One region of the Streptomyces sp. MUSC 14 genome, then DNA from elsewhere that is predicted to be linked to it. Evidence: riboswitches for the same ligand, from Rfam matches in the RefSeq annotation. Region 1 holds a riboswitch; the other holds the start of a gene.

Evidence for each region. A riboswitch is a leader RNA that binds a small molecule or an ion and turns the genes downstream of it on or off. The one in region 1 is predicted to bind glycine.
Region 2: another riboswitch for glycine. It lies ahead of gcvT (glycine cleavage system aminomethyltransferase GcvT); the one in region 1 lies ahead of gcvP (aminomethyl-transferring glycine dehydrogenase).

Annotation. Positions count from the first base shown of each region.
Region 1 is NZ_MLYN01000089.1:123,519-132,285, reverse strand. Features, by position in the region: gene BIV25_RS42885 (DUF881 domain-containing protein) at 1-695, shown strand, start outside; gene BIV25_RS42880 (small basic family protein) at 692-1,024, shown strand; gene BIV25_RS42875 (DUF881 domain-containing protein) at 1,030-1,911, shown strand; gene BIV25_RS48625 (FHA domain-containing protein) at 2,105-2,938, shown strand; gene BIV25_RS42865 (MerR family transcriptional regulator) at 2,983-3,720, shown strand; gene BIV25_RS42860 (bifunctional nuclease family protein) at 3,818-4,291, shown strand; gene BIV25_RS42855 (MerR family transcriptional regulator) at 4,554-5,237, shown strand; partial or broken gene BIV25_RS42850 (DNA polymerase IV) at 5,375-6,869, shown strand; gene BIV25_RS42845 (PRC-barrel domain-containing protein) at 6,791-7,162, opposite strand; glycine riboswitch at 7,282-7,376, shown strand; gene gcvP (aminomethyl-transferring glycine dehydrogenase) at 7,550-8,767, shown strand, end outside.
Region 2 is NZ_MLYN01000008.1:160,253-169,019, reverse strand. Features, by position in the region: gene gcvT (glycine cleavage system aminomethyltransferase GcvT) at 98-1,216, opposite strand; glycine riboswitch at 1,373-1,469, opposite strand; gene BIV25_RS04340 (AAA family ATPase) at 1,633-2,277, shown strand; gene BIV25_RS04335 (enhanced serine sensitivity protein SseB) at 2,396-3,187, shown strand; gene BIV25_RS04330 (enhanced serine sensitivity protein SseB C-terminal domain-containing protein) at 3,351-4,187, shown strand; gene BIV25_RS04325 (ABC transporter permease) at 4,461-5,468, shown strand; gene BIV25_RS04320 (ABC transporter substrate-binding protein) at 5,539-7,323, shown strand; gene BIV25_RS04315 (ABC transporter permease) at 7,434-8,432, shown strand; gene BIV25_RS04310 (ABC transporter ATP-binding protein) at 8,429-8,767, shown strand, end outside.

The sequences.
Region 1 (8,767 bases):
TGACCCTCGGTGCGGCGCAGGCGCATGGGGCGGCGCCCGTGGTGGCCAAGGAGCACCAGGAGCTGATCGACCGCATCGACGGCGAGACCGCGAGCGCGGACAAGCTGGAGCACACCGTGGACAAGCTGCGCGACGACGTCAGCGCCCGTCAGCGGGCGGCGCTGAAGTCGAGCGGCGGCAGCGACCAGGCTGATCTGGTGGGCCTCCTGTCGGGCGCGACCGCGGTGCACGGGCCGGGCGTCAAGCTCGTCGTGAACGACGCGAAGGAGGCCAGCTCCGGCGGTGACGGGACCAATCCGCGGGAGACCTCGGGCTTCTCCGACAGCGGCCGGGTGCGGGACCGCGACATGCAGCGTGTGGTCAACGGGCTGTGGGCGTCCGGGGCCGAGGCGGTCTCCATCAACGGACAGCGGCTGACGGCCCTGTCCGCGATCAGGGCCGCGGGAGACGCGATACTGGTGGACAACAGGCCGCTGGTGCCGCCCTACACGGTGCTGGCCGTGGGGGACGGGGAACGGTTGAGCACCGGGTTCCAGAACGGCGCCGACGGGCTGTATCTGCATGCCCTGGAGGAGAACTTCGGCATCCGCGCCACCATTTCCACCGAGAGTGACGTACGGTTGCCCGCCGCACCGAGTGTGATCGTTCGTACCGCACAGCCGAGCACCGAGAAGACTGAGAAGGGCACATCGTGATCGCCGTACTGGGCCTCGTCGTGGGAGTCGTGGCCGGCCTGTTGGTCCACCCGGAGGTTCCGGCGATCGTCGAGCCTTATCTGCCGATCGCTGTCGTCGCGGCGCTGGACGCCGTCTTCGGCGGTCTGCGGGCCATGCTCGACGGGATCTTCGACGACAAGGTCTTCGTGGTGTCGTTCCTGTCGAACGTGGTGGTCGCCGCCTTGATCGTGTTCCTGGGCGACAAGTTGGGCGTGGGCGCGCAGCTGTCCACGGGGGTCGTGGTGGTCCTCGGTATCCGGATCTTCTCCAACGCCGCGGCGATCCGGCGTCACGTGTTCCGGGCGTGAGACCGATGAGCGAGCCGAACGAGCAGCCGGAGAACCAGCCGAACAGCCGGCCGGAGAACCAGCCGGGGAATCAGCCGGAGAACAGGCTGCGCAAGGAACTGCCGGCCGAGGTGCCGCCGGCGGCACCCGAGTCCCAGACGGCGTCCGGTGAGCCGCCGCAGGAGTCGCTGACCGGGCGGCAACGGCTGGTCAAGGGGCTGTGGCCGCCGCGTTTCACCCGGGCCCAACTCATCGTCGCCCTGCTGCTGTTCGGGCTCGGCTTCGGGCTGGCCGTGCAGGTGGCCTCCAACAGCGACACCGACAGCGCACTGCGCGGCGCGCGACAAGAAGATCTTGTGCGCATCCTTGATGAACTGGATTCGCGTACCCAGCGTCTTGAAGACGAGAAGCAGGGACTCGAGAAGCAGCGCCAGGAGCTCCAGAGCAGCTCCGACCAGGCCGCGGAGGCCCGCAGGCAGACGGCCGAGAAGGAGCGACAACTCGGCATTCTGGCGGGCACCGTGGCGGCGCAGGGCCCCGGCATCACGATGACGGTCGAGGACCCGAAGGGGGCGGTGAAGGCGGACATGCTGCTCGACGCCGTCCAGGAACTGCGTGCGGCCGGTGCGGAGGCGATCCAGCTCAACGGGGTCCGGGTGGTGACGAACACGTACTTCGCGGATTCCGGCAACGGCGTGAGCGTCGACGGGAACAAGATCAACGCCCCCTATCGTTTTATGGTCATCGGCAAGCCGCAAGATCTGGAACCGGCGCTGAACATCCCGGGAGGAGTGGTGCAGACGCTGGAGAAGGAGCAGGCCACGGTCACGGTGGAGCCCTCGGACAAGATCGTCGTGGACGCCTTGCGGCAGGCGAAGCGGCCTGACTACGCTCGGTCGTCCTCGTAGTGAACCGGCGGTGCATGGGGGTCGTCCGGCAGGGGCATGAGGTTGCGGGGGGTCGGCGCATCGAAGGGGCGGTGCGTGGTGGAAACTGTCTGGTGGATACGGACGTTGTGAGGATGTCCGGCTCGGCCGGTGTAGGCAATCAGGGTTCGTCCTGCCCCACGGGCGGGTCTGTTTCGGTCAAGGGGAATCGCCCGTGAAGTTGTTTGCGAAGTTGTTCGGCAAGAGCGCGCGAGAGGGCAGCGACAACGCGACCGCTCGCCATCGCGCCCAGCCCGACGCGGAGGGTCAGCGGCCGCTGTTCCGGGACCAGGTGGCTGGTCCGGGCGGTGACATTTCCGGAGGCCAGGGCGGGGCGTCGGTTGACCCTGCCCAGTCCGGCGGCATAGGTTTCGGGCAACCGTCAACCTCAGGTACGGGTGGAGGGTTCGCCTCCGGTCCGTACGCGTCCAACGCCCCGGCGGGGCAGCCGCGGCAGGAGGATCCGTCGATGTCGGCCCTGGTGTGTTCGAGGTGCGGTAACCGCAATGCGGACAGCGCCCGCTTCTGTTCCAACTGTGGCGCGCCGTTGCGCCCCGGAGCCGTGCCGGAGCGTGCCTCCGAGACGACGTCCACGATCTCGATCTCCGGTCTTGAGGCGTACGACGCCGAGGTGACCGGCCAGACGCAGGTCCCGACGCTGTCGCCCGAGGCGCAGGCCGCGGTGGACGCGCTGCCGTTCGGCTCGGCGCTGCTGGTGGTGCGCCGGGGGCCGAACTCGGGCAGCCGCTTCCTGCTGGACGCCGACCTGACCACGGCCGGCCGTCATCCGCAGAGCGACATCTTCCTCGACGACGTGACGGTCTCGCGCCGGCACGTGGAGTTCCGTCGCCAGCCGGACGGCTCGTTCACCGTCGCCGACGTGGGCAGCCTCAACGGCACGTACGTCAACCGCGAGCCGATCGACCAGGTCGCGCTGTCGAACGGTGACGAGGTGCAGATCGGCAAGTACCGGCTGGTGTTCTACGCGAGCCGGAACCAGGGCATCTGACCCGCCCCCGGACCGGGCGTCCGGGGGGACCCCAGGGAAGGTCCATGCTTCAAACACCGAGCGGCGGTGCCGGAAGCGGTACCGCCGCCAGGGACAGTGGGCTGATGAGCATCGGCACGGTGCTGAACGCGCTGCGCGACGAGTTCCCCGAAGTCACCATCTCCAAGATCCGCTTCCTGGAGTCGGAGGGGCTGATCGAGCCGCAGCGGACCCCTTCGGGGTACCGCAAGTTCAGCGCCAGGGACGTCGAGCGCCTGGCGCACGTCCTGCGAATGCAGCGGGACCACTATCTGCCGCTCAAGGTGATCCGCGAGCACTTGGACGCCATGGAGCGCGGTGAGGCCGTCCCGCTGCCCGTCGTGGGGCGCCAGCGCACCTCGGAGGACTTTCGGGAGTGGTCGGCGCTGCCCACGGTCGCCCGCGTCGGCCGCGCCGAGCTGCTGGCGGCGGCGGACATCGACGAGGGCGAGCTGCAGGAGTGGGAGTCGTACGGGCTCATCGCTCCGCTGCCCGACGGGGCCTACGACGCCGAGGCGGTCACCGTGGCCGCGCTGGTGGCCGAACTGGGCCGGTTCGGGATCGAGCCGCGTCATCTGCGGGTGATGAAGGGCGCCGCCGACCGCGAGGCCGGCCTCGTGGACCAGGTGGTGGCACCGCTCAAGCGCCACCGCAACCCGCAGACCAGAGCGCTTGCCGAGGCCCGTACGAAGGAGCTGGCGGCGCTGACGGTGAAGCTGCACGCGGCTCTGGTGAAGAGCGCTCTCGGTGTGAGCCTGCCCTGAGAGCGGCGGGCGAGCCGGGGGTGCGCCGGAGTCCGGATCGGGCACCTGTTCCCGGCCCGACTACCCAAACGTCCCGGGCACGGCCTAGGGTTGCTGTGTGAACGAGCTCGATGTCGTAGGTGTCCGGGTCGAAATGCCCTCCAACCAACCGATCGTGCTCCTGCGCGAAGTGGGGGGCGACCGTTACCTCCCCATCTGGATCGGGCCGGGGGAGGCTACGGCGATCGCCTTCGCCCAGCAGGGCATGGCTCCCGCCCGACCGCTGACGCACGACCTGTTCAAGGACGTGCTGGAGGCCGTCGGCCAGGAGCTGACCGAAGTACGCATCACCGACCTGAGGGAAGGCGTCTTCTACGCGGAGCTGGTCTTCGCCAGCGGGGTCGAGGTCAGCGCCCGTCCTTCCGACGCCATAGCGCTGGCCCTGCGCACCGGGACGCCGATCTACGGCAGCGACACGGTGCTGGACGACGCGGGCATCGCCATCCCGGACGAGCAGGAGGACGAGGTGGAGAAGTTCCGCGAGTTCCTCGACCAGATCTCGCCCGAGGACTTCGGCACCAGCAGCCAGTGATCACGAGCCGTCGGTGAACGCGCCGGCCCGGTGAGCACGGGTTGCGGCGGGCTCGTGCGAGTGGCGGGGCCGGGCATTTGCCACCGGCCAATGAGGGCGTACCAGGGCCCCGCACGAGCGCATTCGGCTAGCCTTTCCCCGCGGTGGGCACGGGAAACCACTCTTAGGGTGATTATCACTCGGCGTGCCGAGTGTGGCGATCGTTGACGCGCCCTTGGTGACTGCCTACCGTCGAGAAGGCAGGTCAAGGACGGAGGTCGGCGTGAGAACGAGCGGCGACGGTACGGCTGGGGGTGCCCCCGGACGCGGGTTCGGGGAGAGCGGTCCGTACCCTCCCCCGAGTTCACAGCTGCGTTCGAACAGGGGGTACCCTCCGTCGAGCAGCGCGGTCGATCCCGCTCCGCAGCGGCCGACGGTGGTACCGGACGGCGGAGGGGCAGCGTCCATGACGTCCGAGCAGATCGGATACCGCGGGCCCACGGCGTGTGCGGCCGCGGGCATCACCTATCGACAGCTCGACTACTGGGCCCGCACCGGCCTGGTCGAGCCGAGCGTGCGGCCCGCCTACGGGTCGGGCACCCAGCGGTTGTACAGCTTCCGGGACGTGGTCGTCCTGAAGATCGTGAAGCGGTTCCTGGACACCGGGGTCTCGCTGCAGAACATCCGCTCGGCCGTCCAGCACCTCAGAGAACGCGGTTTCCGCGATCTGGAGCGGATGACCCTGATGAGCGACGGCGCCACGGTGTACGAGTGCACCTCCCCGGACGAGGTCCACGCCCTGCTCCAGGGCGGCCAGGGCATCTTCGGGATCGCCGTCGGCGTGGTGTGGCGGGACGTGGAAAGCGCGCTCTCCCAGCTGCATGGCGAGCGTATCGACACGGGTGAGACCCTCGTCGGCCACAACCCCGCGGACGAGCTGGCGCGCCGCCGCAACCGGGCGGTCTGACCGTCGTGTCCCTCGCCGTCCGGTAACGGGTGCCCGTCGCCGTCCGGTAGCCGGTGCCCGCCGGAATCCGTCCCGGCGGCGCACGGCGGGCGCCCCGCGCCACGGCATTGTCAGTGCCGTGGTGCAGCATCGGAGATGTGAGACACGCGCCGACCATCCTGCACCTCGACATGGATGCCTTCTACGCCTCGGTGGAGCAGGCAGCCAAGCCGAGCCTGCGCGGGAAGGCGGTCGTGGTGGGCGGGCTCGGGCCACGCGGTGTGGTGGCCACCGCGTCGTACGAGGCGCGGGCCTTCGGGGTGCACTCGGCGATGCCCATGGGCCAGGCCCGCCGACTGGCACCGAACGCCGCGTATCTGGTGCCGCGCTTCGGGGTCTACCGGGCGATCAGCGAGCAGGTGATGGCGCTGCTGCGGGAGCTGTCGCCGCTGGTGGAGCCGCTCAGTCTGGACGAGGCGTTCGTGGATCTGGAGGCCGGCGGGACGGCCGGGGACGAGGCGTCGGCGCGGCTGGCCGGGATCAGGCTGCGCGCGGACATCCTGGCGGTCACGGGGCTGACCGGTTCGGTGGGGCTGGCCGCGTCCAAGATGCTCGCGAAGATCGCCTCCGAGCAGGCCAAGCCGGACGGTCTGGTGGTCATCGAGCCGGGGACCGAGCGGGCGCTGCTCGGGCCGATGCCGGTGCGGACCCTGCCGGGTGTGGGCCCCGCGACCGGGGACCATCTGCGCCGCGCCGGGATCACCACGGTCGAGGAGCTGGCCGAGGCGGGTGAGGACGAGCTGGTCCGGCTGCTCGGCAAGGCGCACGGCCACGCGCTGTACGCGATGGCGCTGGCCCGTGACGACCGGCCCGTGGTGGCCGAGCGCGAGGCGAAGTCGGTGTCGGTCGAGGACACCTATGACGTGGACATCCATGACCGGCTGCGGATCGGGATGGAGGTCCAGCGGCTCGCGGACCGGTGTGTGGGACGGCTGCGGGGGGCCGGGCTGTCGGGGCGGACGATCGTGCTGAAGGTGCGGCGGTACGACTTCTCGACGCTGACCCGTTCGGAGACGCTCAGGGGGCCCACGGACGATCCGGCGGTGGTCCGGGAGGCGGCAGCGCGGCTGCTGGACTCCGTGGACACCACGGGCGGGGTGCGGCTGCTCGGCGTGGGCGTCTCCGGGCTCGCCGACTACACACAGGAGGATCTGTTCGCGCAGGCCATGGACTCGCGGGCGGCGCAGACGCCGGAGGAGGTCGTGACCGAGGCCGTGGTGGAGCCGCCGGAGCCGGTCGCTCCGCAGTGGCGGGCCGGACAGGACGTGCGGCATGCCGAGTACGGGCCCGGGTGGGTACAGGGGAGCGGGCTGGGGCGTGTGACGGTGCGGTTCGAGACACCGCAGTCCCCTCCCGGGCGGGTGCGGACGTTCTCCGTCGACGACCCTGCGCTCGCGGCCGGGGAGCCGCTGCCGCTGGTGCCGGACTTTCAGGGAGAAGAGACCCGACCCCGGTGCGGCCACCCCGCCGATGCCGCTGCCGACGCCTGAAAGGAGCCCTCGTGCGCGCTGCCCTCAGCTCTCCTCCGACCCCGCCAGCTTGCCGAAGTCCCGGTCGGGGAGCGGTGGGGGCAGGGCCGTGTCGAGGCCGTAGTGGTGGTAGAGCTGGAGTTCCTGTTCGGGGGAGAGATGACGGCCTACGCCGAAGTCCGGGGCGTCCTTGATGAGGGCGCGGTCGAAGGGGACGTGGAGGGTGCCCTCGACGAGCTCGCTCGGTTCCAGCGGTACGAACGCGTCGCGGGAGAAGAGGCCGGTGCGTATGGCCGCCCACTCGGGTATGCCGGTCGCGTCGTCCAGGTACACCTCGTCGACGGTGCCGATCTTGGCGCCGCTGCGGTCGAACGCCTTGCGGCCGATCAGGTTGCGCGGATCGATGTCGGTCTGCACGGTCGCTCTCCCTCCACATGTTCGCAACTCATCCGTAAGCACTACGAAAGAGCACATTCGCGGAGGCGGCCACTCGAGGACTCGGGCGTTGACCTCGCTGGTAGTCTGACAACGGCTGCTGAACCCGTGCGGGAGAGTCCTCCGACCACCTCGGAGGCGCCGAAGGAGCAAATCCTCCCCGGAATCTCTCAGGCTCACGTACCGCACGGACGAGGTCACTCTGGAAAGCAGGGCGGTTGTCGACGGCTTCCGCTCTCACCGACGGTGAAAGCCGGGCCCCTCGGGCGCCCGGTGAAGCTCTCAGGTTGAGATGACAGAGGGGGAGGCCGTCGGGGCACCGCACCGTGGTGCCCTTCGAAGGTCGCGTCAGACCAGGAGGCCTCCGCAATGACCGCCCACCGCATGCCGCTTTCGGAGCTCGAAGCGGGTGTTCCCTTCGAGCAGCGCCACATCGGGCCCGACCAGGAGGCGCGGGCCAAGATGCTCGCGCAGGTCGGCTACGGCTCGCTGGACGAGCTGACCGCCGCCGCGGTCCCCGACGTGATCAAGAACGCCGACGCCCTCGACCTGCCGGGCGCCCGCACCGAGGCCGAGGTGCTCGCCGAGCTGCGCGCCCTCGCCGACCGCAACCAGGTGCTCGGTTCGATGATCGGCCTGGGGTACTACGGCACGTTCACCCCGCCGGTCATCCTGCGCAACGTCATGGAGGACCCCGCCTGGTACACGGCCTACACGCCGTACCAGCCGGAGATCTCCCAGGGCCGGCTGGAGGCGCTGCTGAACTTCCAGACCATGGTCGCCGACCTGACCGGTCTGCCCACCTCCGGTGCCTCCCTGCTGGACGAGGGCACGGCGGCCGCCGAGGCCATGGCGCTGTCCCGGCGCATGGGCAAGAACAAGAAGGGTCTGTTCCTGGTCGACGCGGACGCGCTGCCGCAGACCGTCGCCGTCATCGAGACCCGCTCCGAGCCCACCGGCGTCGAGGTCGTCGTCGCCGACCTCAGCGAGGGCATCCCGGCCGACATCGCCGCACGCGAGATCAACGGCGTACTGATCCAGTACCCGGGCGCCTCCGGTGCCGTACGCGACATCAAGCCGGTCATCGACCAGGCGCACGAGCTGGGCGCCCTCGTCACCGTCGCCGCCGACCTGCTCGCGCTGACCCTGCTGACCTCGCCGGGCGAGCTGGGCGCGGACATCGCCGTCGGCACCACCCAGCGCTTCGGCGTGCCGATGGGCTTCGGCGGTCCGCACGCCGGTTACATGGCCGTGCAGGAGAAGTTCGCGCGCAGCCTGCCCGGCCGGCTCGTGGGCGTCTCCGTCGACGCCGACGGCAACAAGGCCTACCGCCTCGCGCTCCAGACCCGTGAGCAGCACATCCGCCGTGAGAAGGCGACCAGCAACATCTGCACCGCACAGGTGCTGCTCGCCGTCATGGCCGGCATGTACGCCGTCCACCACGGCCCGGAGGGGCTGCGGATCATCGCCCGGCGGACGCACCGGTACGCGACGCTCCTCGCCGAGGGCCTGCGGGCCGGAGGTGTCGAGGTCGTCCACGGTGCCTTCTTCGACACCGTCACGGCGCGCGTGCCCGGCAAGGCCGCC
Region 2 (8,767 bases), on a different contig from region 1:
CGCGCGGGAGTGCTGGTGAAGGGGGACAGCTGGATCTGCTGCCGGGCAGGGGGAATGTGCGCAGGGTCACGTCAGGTGGACGCTCTGCGCCCAGTCTCTACTTCTGGCGCTTGTAGAACGGCAGCGCCACGACCTCGTACGGCTCGTGGCTGCCTCGGACGTCCACGCCGACGCCCTCGGTGCCGGGCGCCGCGTGAGCCGCGTCGACGTAGGCCATGGCGATCGGCTTGCCCAGGGTGGGGGAGGGGGCGCCGGAGGTGACCTCGCCGATCACCCGGCCGCCGGCGACGACGGCGTACCCGGCGCGCGGGACGCGGCGGCCCTCGGCGACCAGCCCGACGAGCACCCGCGGAGGCTCGGAGGCGGCGCGTTCGGCGGCCTGCGTGAGCGCCTCGCGCCCGACGAAGTCGCCGTCCTTCTCGAACTTGACCACGCGGCCGAGACCGGCGTCGAAGGGGGTGAGCGAGGTGCTCAGCTCATGCCCGTACAGCGGCATGCCCGCCTCCAGGCGCAGGGTGTCGCGGCAGGACAGGCCGCACGGCACCAGGCCGACGCCCTCGCCGGCCCGGGTCAGCGCCTGCCACAGCTCCACGGCGTGCTCGGGCTTCACGAACAGCTCGAAGCCGTCCTCGCCGGTGTAGCCGGTGCGGGCGATCAGGGCGGGGACACCGGCGACCGTGCCGGGCAGGCCGGCGTAGTACTTCAGGCCGTCCAGGTCGGCGTCGGTGAGGGACTTCAGGATGCCGGGGGACTCCGGGCCCTGGACGGCGATCAGCGCGTAGGCGTCCCGGTCGTCGCGGACCTCGGCGTCGAAGCCGGCGGCGCGCTCGGCGAGGGCGTCCAGCACCACCTGGGCGTTGGAGGCGTTGGCCACGACCATGTACTCGGTCTCGGCGAGCCGGTAGACGATCAGATCGTCCAGGATGCCGCCGTCGGCCCGGCAGATCATGGTGTAGCGGGCGCGGCCGACGCCGACGGAGGCGATGTTGCCGACCAGCGCGAAGTTCAGCAGGTCGGCGGCCTCGGTGCCGGTCACCGTGATCTCGCCCATGTGGGAGAGGTCGAACAGGCCGGCCCGGGTCCGCACCGCGACGTGCTCGTCGCGCTCGGAGCCGTAGCGCAGGGGCATGTCCCAGCCGGCGAAGTCGGTCATCGTCGCACCGAGCGAGCGATGCACGGCATCGAGCGCGGTGTGACGGAGTTCAGTGCTGCTCATCGGTCGGTCGTCTCCCAGGACACACAGGACGGGCGAGGAACGTTCCTCCCCATCTGTCATCGGAACCTGAGAGGTTCGCCAGGACCGCCACGGGGACGATCACGGCTTGCACCTTGGGTGGAGCCACTGTCGCAGCGGCCCGCTTTTCAGATGTGCCTCGCCCGCGCGGTAACGGGGCCTGAGAGATTCAAGGGAGGGACTTGCTCCTTCGGCGCCCCAACGCAGCTGCTGGGGACTCTCCCGCGCGGATTCAAGCGGCCGGTATGCAGTTGGCGGCCACATCATTGCACGCCGAGCGGGCTTTTGTAACCGGCCTGTGGCAGCACGCGGACCGTACCGCCGACCTCGGTCCATTACCTTCCCTTTACGTTTCGCGGGCAGAGCTGTCACTGAACCGACAGGGGAGGACCGACACGGTGAACAGGACCCCGGTGTACGCCACCGTCACCAGCGGCGTCGCGGTGCCGAAGCAGCGCCGCGCCCCGGCCCCGGTCGTCCGGGACCTGCGCGACCGGGCCGGCCGCAGCCCGCGCGCCCTGCTCTTCCACGGCGGCGACCTGGTGGTGATCACGGGACTGCCCGGCAGCGGCAAGTCCACGCTGATGCGCCGCGCGGTCCCCGGCCACCGCATCGACTCCCAGGACACCCGCGACCGCTGGGCCGCCCGCGTGCCCGGCCTCCTTCCCTACCCGCTCTACCGCCCCCTGGTCCGCCTCGCCCACTACGCGGCCCTGCGCCGCGCCCTGCGCACCGGCGAGGGCGTCGTCGTGCACGACTGCGGCACCCAGAGCTGGGTGCGCGGCTGGCTCGCCCGCGAGGCCCGCCGCCGCGGCGGCACCCTGCACCTGCTCCTGCTCGACGTCGCTCCCGGCACGGCCCGAGAGGGCCAGCGTGAGCGCAGCCGGGGCGTCTCCCGCTACGCCTTCACCCGCCACCGCCGTACGACGGCCCGGCTGCTCGACGCCGTCGAGCGGGGCGCGCTGCCGGCGGGCGTCGGCTCGGCGACCCTGCTGGACCGCCCCGCGGCGGACGCCCTGGGCCGGATCGTGTTCACCGGATGAGCGTGGCCGGGCGAGCGGGCCGGAGGGAAGACGATCGTGTGCCCACGGTGAGGGCACTGTCACGGCAACCCGCTAGCCTTCATGGTCACAGCAGTGGTTCCCAGCAGGCGGTAGGCAGATGGACTTCCCGGCGGACATTCCCGCGGACTTCCCGGCACAGGCGCACCCCCACCCGCACGGCGGTTGGCCCGGCAACGAACTGGAGGAGGTGCTCGCGGCCTCCCTCGGCGTCCCCACCGCGGCCGGCCGGATCGTCGAGGTCCTCGGCCGCAGCTTCCTGTGGATCCCGCTGCCCAACGGCGGCGGGCCGGGCAGCGGTCCGCTGGACCTGCCCACGCTGGAGATCGACGGCCAGGCCTACGTGCCCGTCTTCAGCTCGGAGGAGCAGCTGCGCCAGGCGGTCGGCTCCCACATGGGGTACACCATCGCCCCGGCCGTCGAGTTCGCCCGCGGCCTGCCCGCGCAGGTCGGCCTCGCGGTGAACCCGGACGCGCTGGTCGGCATCCCGCTCCCGCCGGCCGCCGTGGCCGAGCTGTGCCGCACCGGCCGCACCCCCCTCGACGGTCCGGGCACCGGCGGCCGGGTCCGCCTCTTCGAGCCCGACTGGCAGGACGACCCGGTCGACTTCCTCGCCGCCGCGTCCGCCGAGTTCGCCGAGACCGGCGTGGTCCGCACCGCCCGCCGCTGCCTGGCCGCCATCGAGACGGACGACCCGGTGATGTTCGTCGGCGTGGAACTCTCCCAGTGGGAGGGCGACCTGCGCACCCTCCCGATGGACGCCCTGGGTCGCGCCCTGGGCAGGGTCCCGGTCGCCTGGCCGGTCAGCCTGGTCCTCCTGGACGTGACGGACGACCCGGTGGCGGAATGGCTGCGGACAAATGTCCGCCCCTTCTACCACTACGGCCACTGAAAGCGCCCGAAAGGGGCGCGGGGCTGTGCCGATATGCGGCTCCGCCGCGTGGGCGCGACCAGCCGCCATGCACCCGCACTCGCGAACGAACCCGAAGCGCCACCCTGGTAGGCGCATAAGCTGTCTCCACACACGGGCACGGAACAGAGAAGGGCACGACAAGGTGAGCGCGATCCACAGCGGCAGCGTCGAACACACGCTGCGCCAGGTCACGCCCGGACGCTACGACGCCTACGAGGCCCTGCTGCGTGCCCTCGCCACCCCCTCCTCCGGCCAGATCTGGATGCTGCTGTGGCACGGCCAGGCCGGCTCCCCGGACGCCCAGTACGGGACGATGGAGGTCGACGGCTTCCACTACGCCCCCTGTGTCACCTCCGCCCAGGAACTGTCGGCCAGCGGCTGGAACCGCTCGTACGAGGTCGTGGACGGGCTCGACGTGGCCCGCACCCTCTACCCCGACCACTACGGCCTCTGGGTCAACCCGCACGCCCCGGGCGGCGGCGTCGGCGTCCCCTGGCTCGATCTGCGCCGCATCGCCACGGGCCTGGACCGCCAGCCCGCCGGTCCCCTCCGGCTGGACGAGCCGGGCATCGAGGTCCCGCAGTTCTACGCCCTGCTCGCGCAGAACGCCCACCGCACCCCCGCCCTGCGCTCCCTGCGCCGCGCCTGGGTGCAGCCCGCACTCGGGGCGCCGTACCTCGTGATCGGCCTGGACGTGTACGACACCTCCCCGGCCGCCGTCGACTCGGTGCGCGCGATGATGCAGCAGTCCGTCGGCGCGGTCCCCGAGGGGCTGCCGGTGTCGACGGTCGCGATGACCGACGACTACGACCCGGTCGTGATCTGGATGCGGGCCAACGCCCGCCCGTTCTACGACCGCGACGCCCACGCCGCCGTACCCCCGGCGCACCCCCAGCCCCAGCCGCAGCTCCAGCCACCGCCCCGGCCGCAGGCCCCGGCGCCCGGCTACGGCTACCCGCCGGTGCCCGGCGGCTACTGACCCCGCCGCCGACCTCGCCGTACGGCCGCCAACTCACCCAGGGCGTCCGCCGCTCACCGTCCGCTCGCCGCGATTCACTGTCCGCATAACAGGAAACGCCTGCTTGCATCACGGTTACGCATCCATTCGCTGCCAAGGCTGGCGACTTGTCGCGCGGGCATTGAAGACTCCCCCTTCAAGGGGCTCGCCCCTGTGTGTACGACGGACTGAATGATGCCGCTACCAGCGGCAAGTGCGGGCCGGTTACCACCGGTTGAGAGGGGTCCCAGCCTAATGACGGCACCATTGCACGAGCCGGCCGCGGATGCGGCGCCCGGTGCGGCCGAGGAAGCGGCGGTCGCCGCCGCCGACGCGAAGGCCGTTCAGGGCCGCTCCCTGGGACGGATCGCCTGGGAGCGCCTGAAGCGGGACAAACTCGCCCTGGCGGGCGGCATCGTGGTGCTCCTCCTCATCGTGATCGCGCTGCTCGCACCGGTGATCACGGGCCTGGTCGGCCAGGACCCGGACGTCTACCACCAGGGACTGATCGACCCGCTGTTCAGCACCCCCAAGGGTTCCCTGGGCGGCATGAGCGGCGACCACCTGCTCGGTGTCGAGCCGGTCAACGGCCGCGACATCTTCGCGCGCATCCTCTACGGCGCCCAGATCTCGCTGCTCGTCGGCTTCCTGTCCGCGGTGGTCGCCGTCATCCTGGGCACCGTCCTCGGCATCCTGGCGGGCTTCTTCGGCGGCTGGGTGGACTCCCTGATCAGCCGCGTCATGGACGGTCTGCTCGCCTTCCCGCAGCTGCTGTTCATCATCGCGCTGGTCTCCGTCATGCCCAACCAGATGCTGGGACTCACCGGCACGGGCGTGCGGGTGTTCGTGATGATCCTGGTCATCGGCTTCTTCGGCTGGCCGTACATCGGCCGGGTGGTCCGCGGCCAGACGCTTTCGCTGCGTGAGCGCGAGTACGTCGAGGCGGCCCGCTCGCTGGGCGCCGGGCAGTTCTACATCCTCTTCAAGGAGCTGCTGCCCAACCTCGTCGCGCCCATCATCGTGTACACGACGATGATGATCCCCACGAACATCCTCACCGAGGCGGCGCTCAGCTTCCTGGGCGTGGGCGTCAAGCCGCCCACCTCCTCCTGGGGGCAGATGCTGTCGAGCGCGATCGACTACTACGACTCGGACCCCATGTACATGGTGATCCCGGGCGTGGCGATCTTCATCACGGTTCTTGCCTTCAACCTCTTCGGCGATGGCGTGCGGGACGCGCTCGATCCGAAGGGCTCCCGCTGAAGTGCCGTACCCCAAGCGTCCCGTGAGCTCAGCCACGGGGTCTCTCATCAATTCCGGAGGATCCGAGATCGTGACTACCCAACGCACCTCAGGGCGGCGCAAGCAGGCCCTTGCCGCTGCCGCAGTGGTCGCCGGGCTGCTGACCACGGCGGCGTGCGGCGGAGGCAACGGCAGCTCGAAGGACGGCGCGGCCGGCTTCGACGCGGCGAACAACAAGGTTGCCCAGGCCGACCAGGTCAAGAAGGGCGGCACCCTGAAGTTCGTGAGCACGCAGGACGCCGACTCGTGGGACACCACGCGCGGCTACTACGGCTTCATGTGGGACTTCTCCCGCTACTACAGCCGTCAGCTGCTCACCTACAAGACGGCGCCGGGTGCCGAGGGCGCGAAGCTCACCCCGGACCTCGCCACCGACATGGGCAAGGTCTCGCCCGACGGCAAGACCTACACCTTCACGCTGCGTGACGGGATCACGTGGGAGGACGGCAAGGCCATCACCTCCCAGGACATCAAGTACGGCATCGAGCGCTCCTGGGCGCAGGACGTGCTGTCCGGCGGTCCGGTCTACCTCCAGCAGATGCTGGACCCGAACAACACCTACAAGGGTCCGTACAAGGACACCTCGAAGGACCACCTGGGCCTGAAGGCGATCGACACGCCGGACGCGAAGACGATCGTCTTCCACCTGCCGACGGCCAACTCGGACTTCCTCCAGGTGCTGGCGATGACCTCGGCCTCGCCGGTCCGCCAGGACAAGGACACCAAGTCCAAGTACGGCCTGCACCCGTTCTCCTCGGGCCCGTACAAGTTCCAGTCGTACAGCCCGGGCAAGAACCTGGTCCTGGTCCGCAACACCGACTGGAAGGCGTCCTCGGACCCGGTCCGCAAGGCGTACCCGGACAAGATCACCCTGGACATCTCCACCAACCAGGCCGACTCGGACCAGCGCCTGATCGACGGCGACTACGACATCGACGCCTCGCAGACCGGCCTGGGCCCGCAGGGCCGCCAGATCGCCCTGAAGCAGCACAAGGGCAACCTGGACAACCCGGTCTCCGGCTTCATCCGCTACGCGGTCTTCCCGCAGAGCGTCAAGCCGTTCGACAACCTCCACTGCCGCAAGGCCGTGATCTACGCCGCCGACCACGTGTCGCTGCAGACCGCCCGCGGTGGCCCGATCGCCGGTGGTGACATCGGCACCAACATGCTCCCGCCGTCGGTCGCCGGTGGCGAGGGCCAGAAGTACGACCCGTACCAGATCGCCGGGGCCAACAAGAACGGCAACGTCAACCTGGCCAAGCAGGAGCTCAAGGCCTGCGGTCAGCCGAACGGCTTCTCGACGACCATCGCCGTCCGCAACAACAAGGCGCAGGAAGTCGCCACCGCCGAGTCCCTGCAGGCCGCGCTGAAGAAGGTCGGCATCAACGCCGACATCTACCAGTACGACGGCTCGCAGAGCCCGGGCATCATCGGCTCCCCCTCGAACGTCGCGAAGAAGAAGCTCGGCATCATCATCATGGGCTGGGGTCCGGACTTCCCGACCGTCCAGGGCTACGGCATCCCGCTGTGGGACAGCAAGTACATCCTGCAGAGCGGTAACAACAACTACGCCCTGATCAAGGACAAGACGATCGACGGGCTCTTCGACCAGTACACCACCACGCTGGACGAGGCGAAGAAGACGCAGATCTCCACGGAGATCAACCACAAGGTGATGGAGGGCGCGTACTACCTGCCCTTCACCTTCGAGCGGCTGCTCAACATCCGCTCCTCGCGTCTGGGCAACGTGTACACGACGAACGCGTACAGCGGTTACTACGACTTCGTCAACCTCGGCCTGAAGTCCACGAAGTAGTCCCGGCACACCCGCCGAACGGCACGAAAGGCAGGTGAAGGCCGGCGCGGCGAGCCGCGGGCCCACCGGAAGATCTCCGGGGGCCCGCGGTCCGCGGCGGGCCGTTAGCTGTGCTCGCTTACCTCATCAGGCGGCTGTTCGCCGCCATAGTGATGCTGGTGGTCATCATCCTGGTGGTCTTCAGCATCTTCTTCCTCGTCCCCAAGTGGGCGGGCGTGGACATCGCCACGAGTTTCGTGGGCAAGCAGGCGGACCCGCACGCCGTCGAGGCGGTGCGCGAGAAGCTGGGTCTGAGCGACCCGATCTACTCGCAGGTCTGGCACTTCTTCAAGGGCATCTTCGTGGGCCGCACCTACGCGGCCGGCGGCGATGTCACCCACTGTGCCGCGCCGTGCTTCGGCTACTCCTTCCGCAGCGAGCAGGCCGTCTGGCCGGTGCTGACCGACCGCTTCCCGGTGACCCTGGGTCTCGCGCTCGGTGCCGCCGTGCTGTGGCTGGTCTTCGGTGTCGCCGCGGGTGTGCTCTCCGCGCTCAAGCGGGGCAGCCTGTGGGACCGCGGCGCGATGGTCGTCGCCCTCAGCGGTGTCTCGCTGCCGATCTACTTCACGGGTCTGCTCTCGCTGGCGATCTTCAGCTACGGACTGAACTGGATCAACGGCCAGTACGTCTCGATCGGCGACAGCTTCTCCGGCTGGCTCGGCGGCATGATCCTGCCCTGGATCACTCTCGCCTTCCTGTACGCGGCGATGTACGCCCGTATCACCAGGGCCACCATGCTGGAGATCCTCGGTGAGGACTACATCCGCACCGCCCGGGCCAAGGGCCTCAAGGAGCAGGTCGTCATCGGCAAGCACGCCATGCGCTCGACGATGACCCCGATCCTGACCATGCTCGGCATGGACCTCGGCGCCCTGATCGGTGGCGCGATCCTCACCGAGACCACGTTCAGCATCCCCGGCCTCGGCCAGGCCGTGCTGACCGCCATCAAGAACCAGGACCTGCCGATCATCCTGGGCGTCACCCTGATCACCTCCCTCGCGGTGCTCATCGCCAACCTCGCGGTCGATGTGCTGTACGCCGTGATCGACCCCCGAGTGAGGCTCTCATGACCGAACTCAGCAAGACCGGAGCAGCCGTGGGCGAGCCCACGGACGCCTCGCCCGCGCCGGCCTCCTTCCTCGAAGTGCGCGACCTGAAGGTGCACTTCCCGACCGACGACGGTCTGGTGAAGTCCGTCGACGGCCTCAGCTTCCAGCTGGAGAAGGGCAAGACCCTCGGCATCGTGGGCGAGTCGGGCTCCGGCAAGTCCGTGACCTCGCTCGGCATCATGGGCCTGCACACCGCCGGCCAGTACGGCAAGCGCAAGGCGCAGATCTCCGGCGAGATCTGGCTGAACGGCACCGAGCTGCTGTCCGCCGACCCCGACCACGTGCGCAGGCTCCGG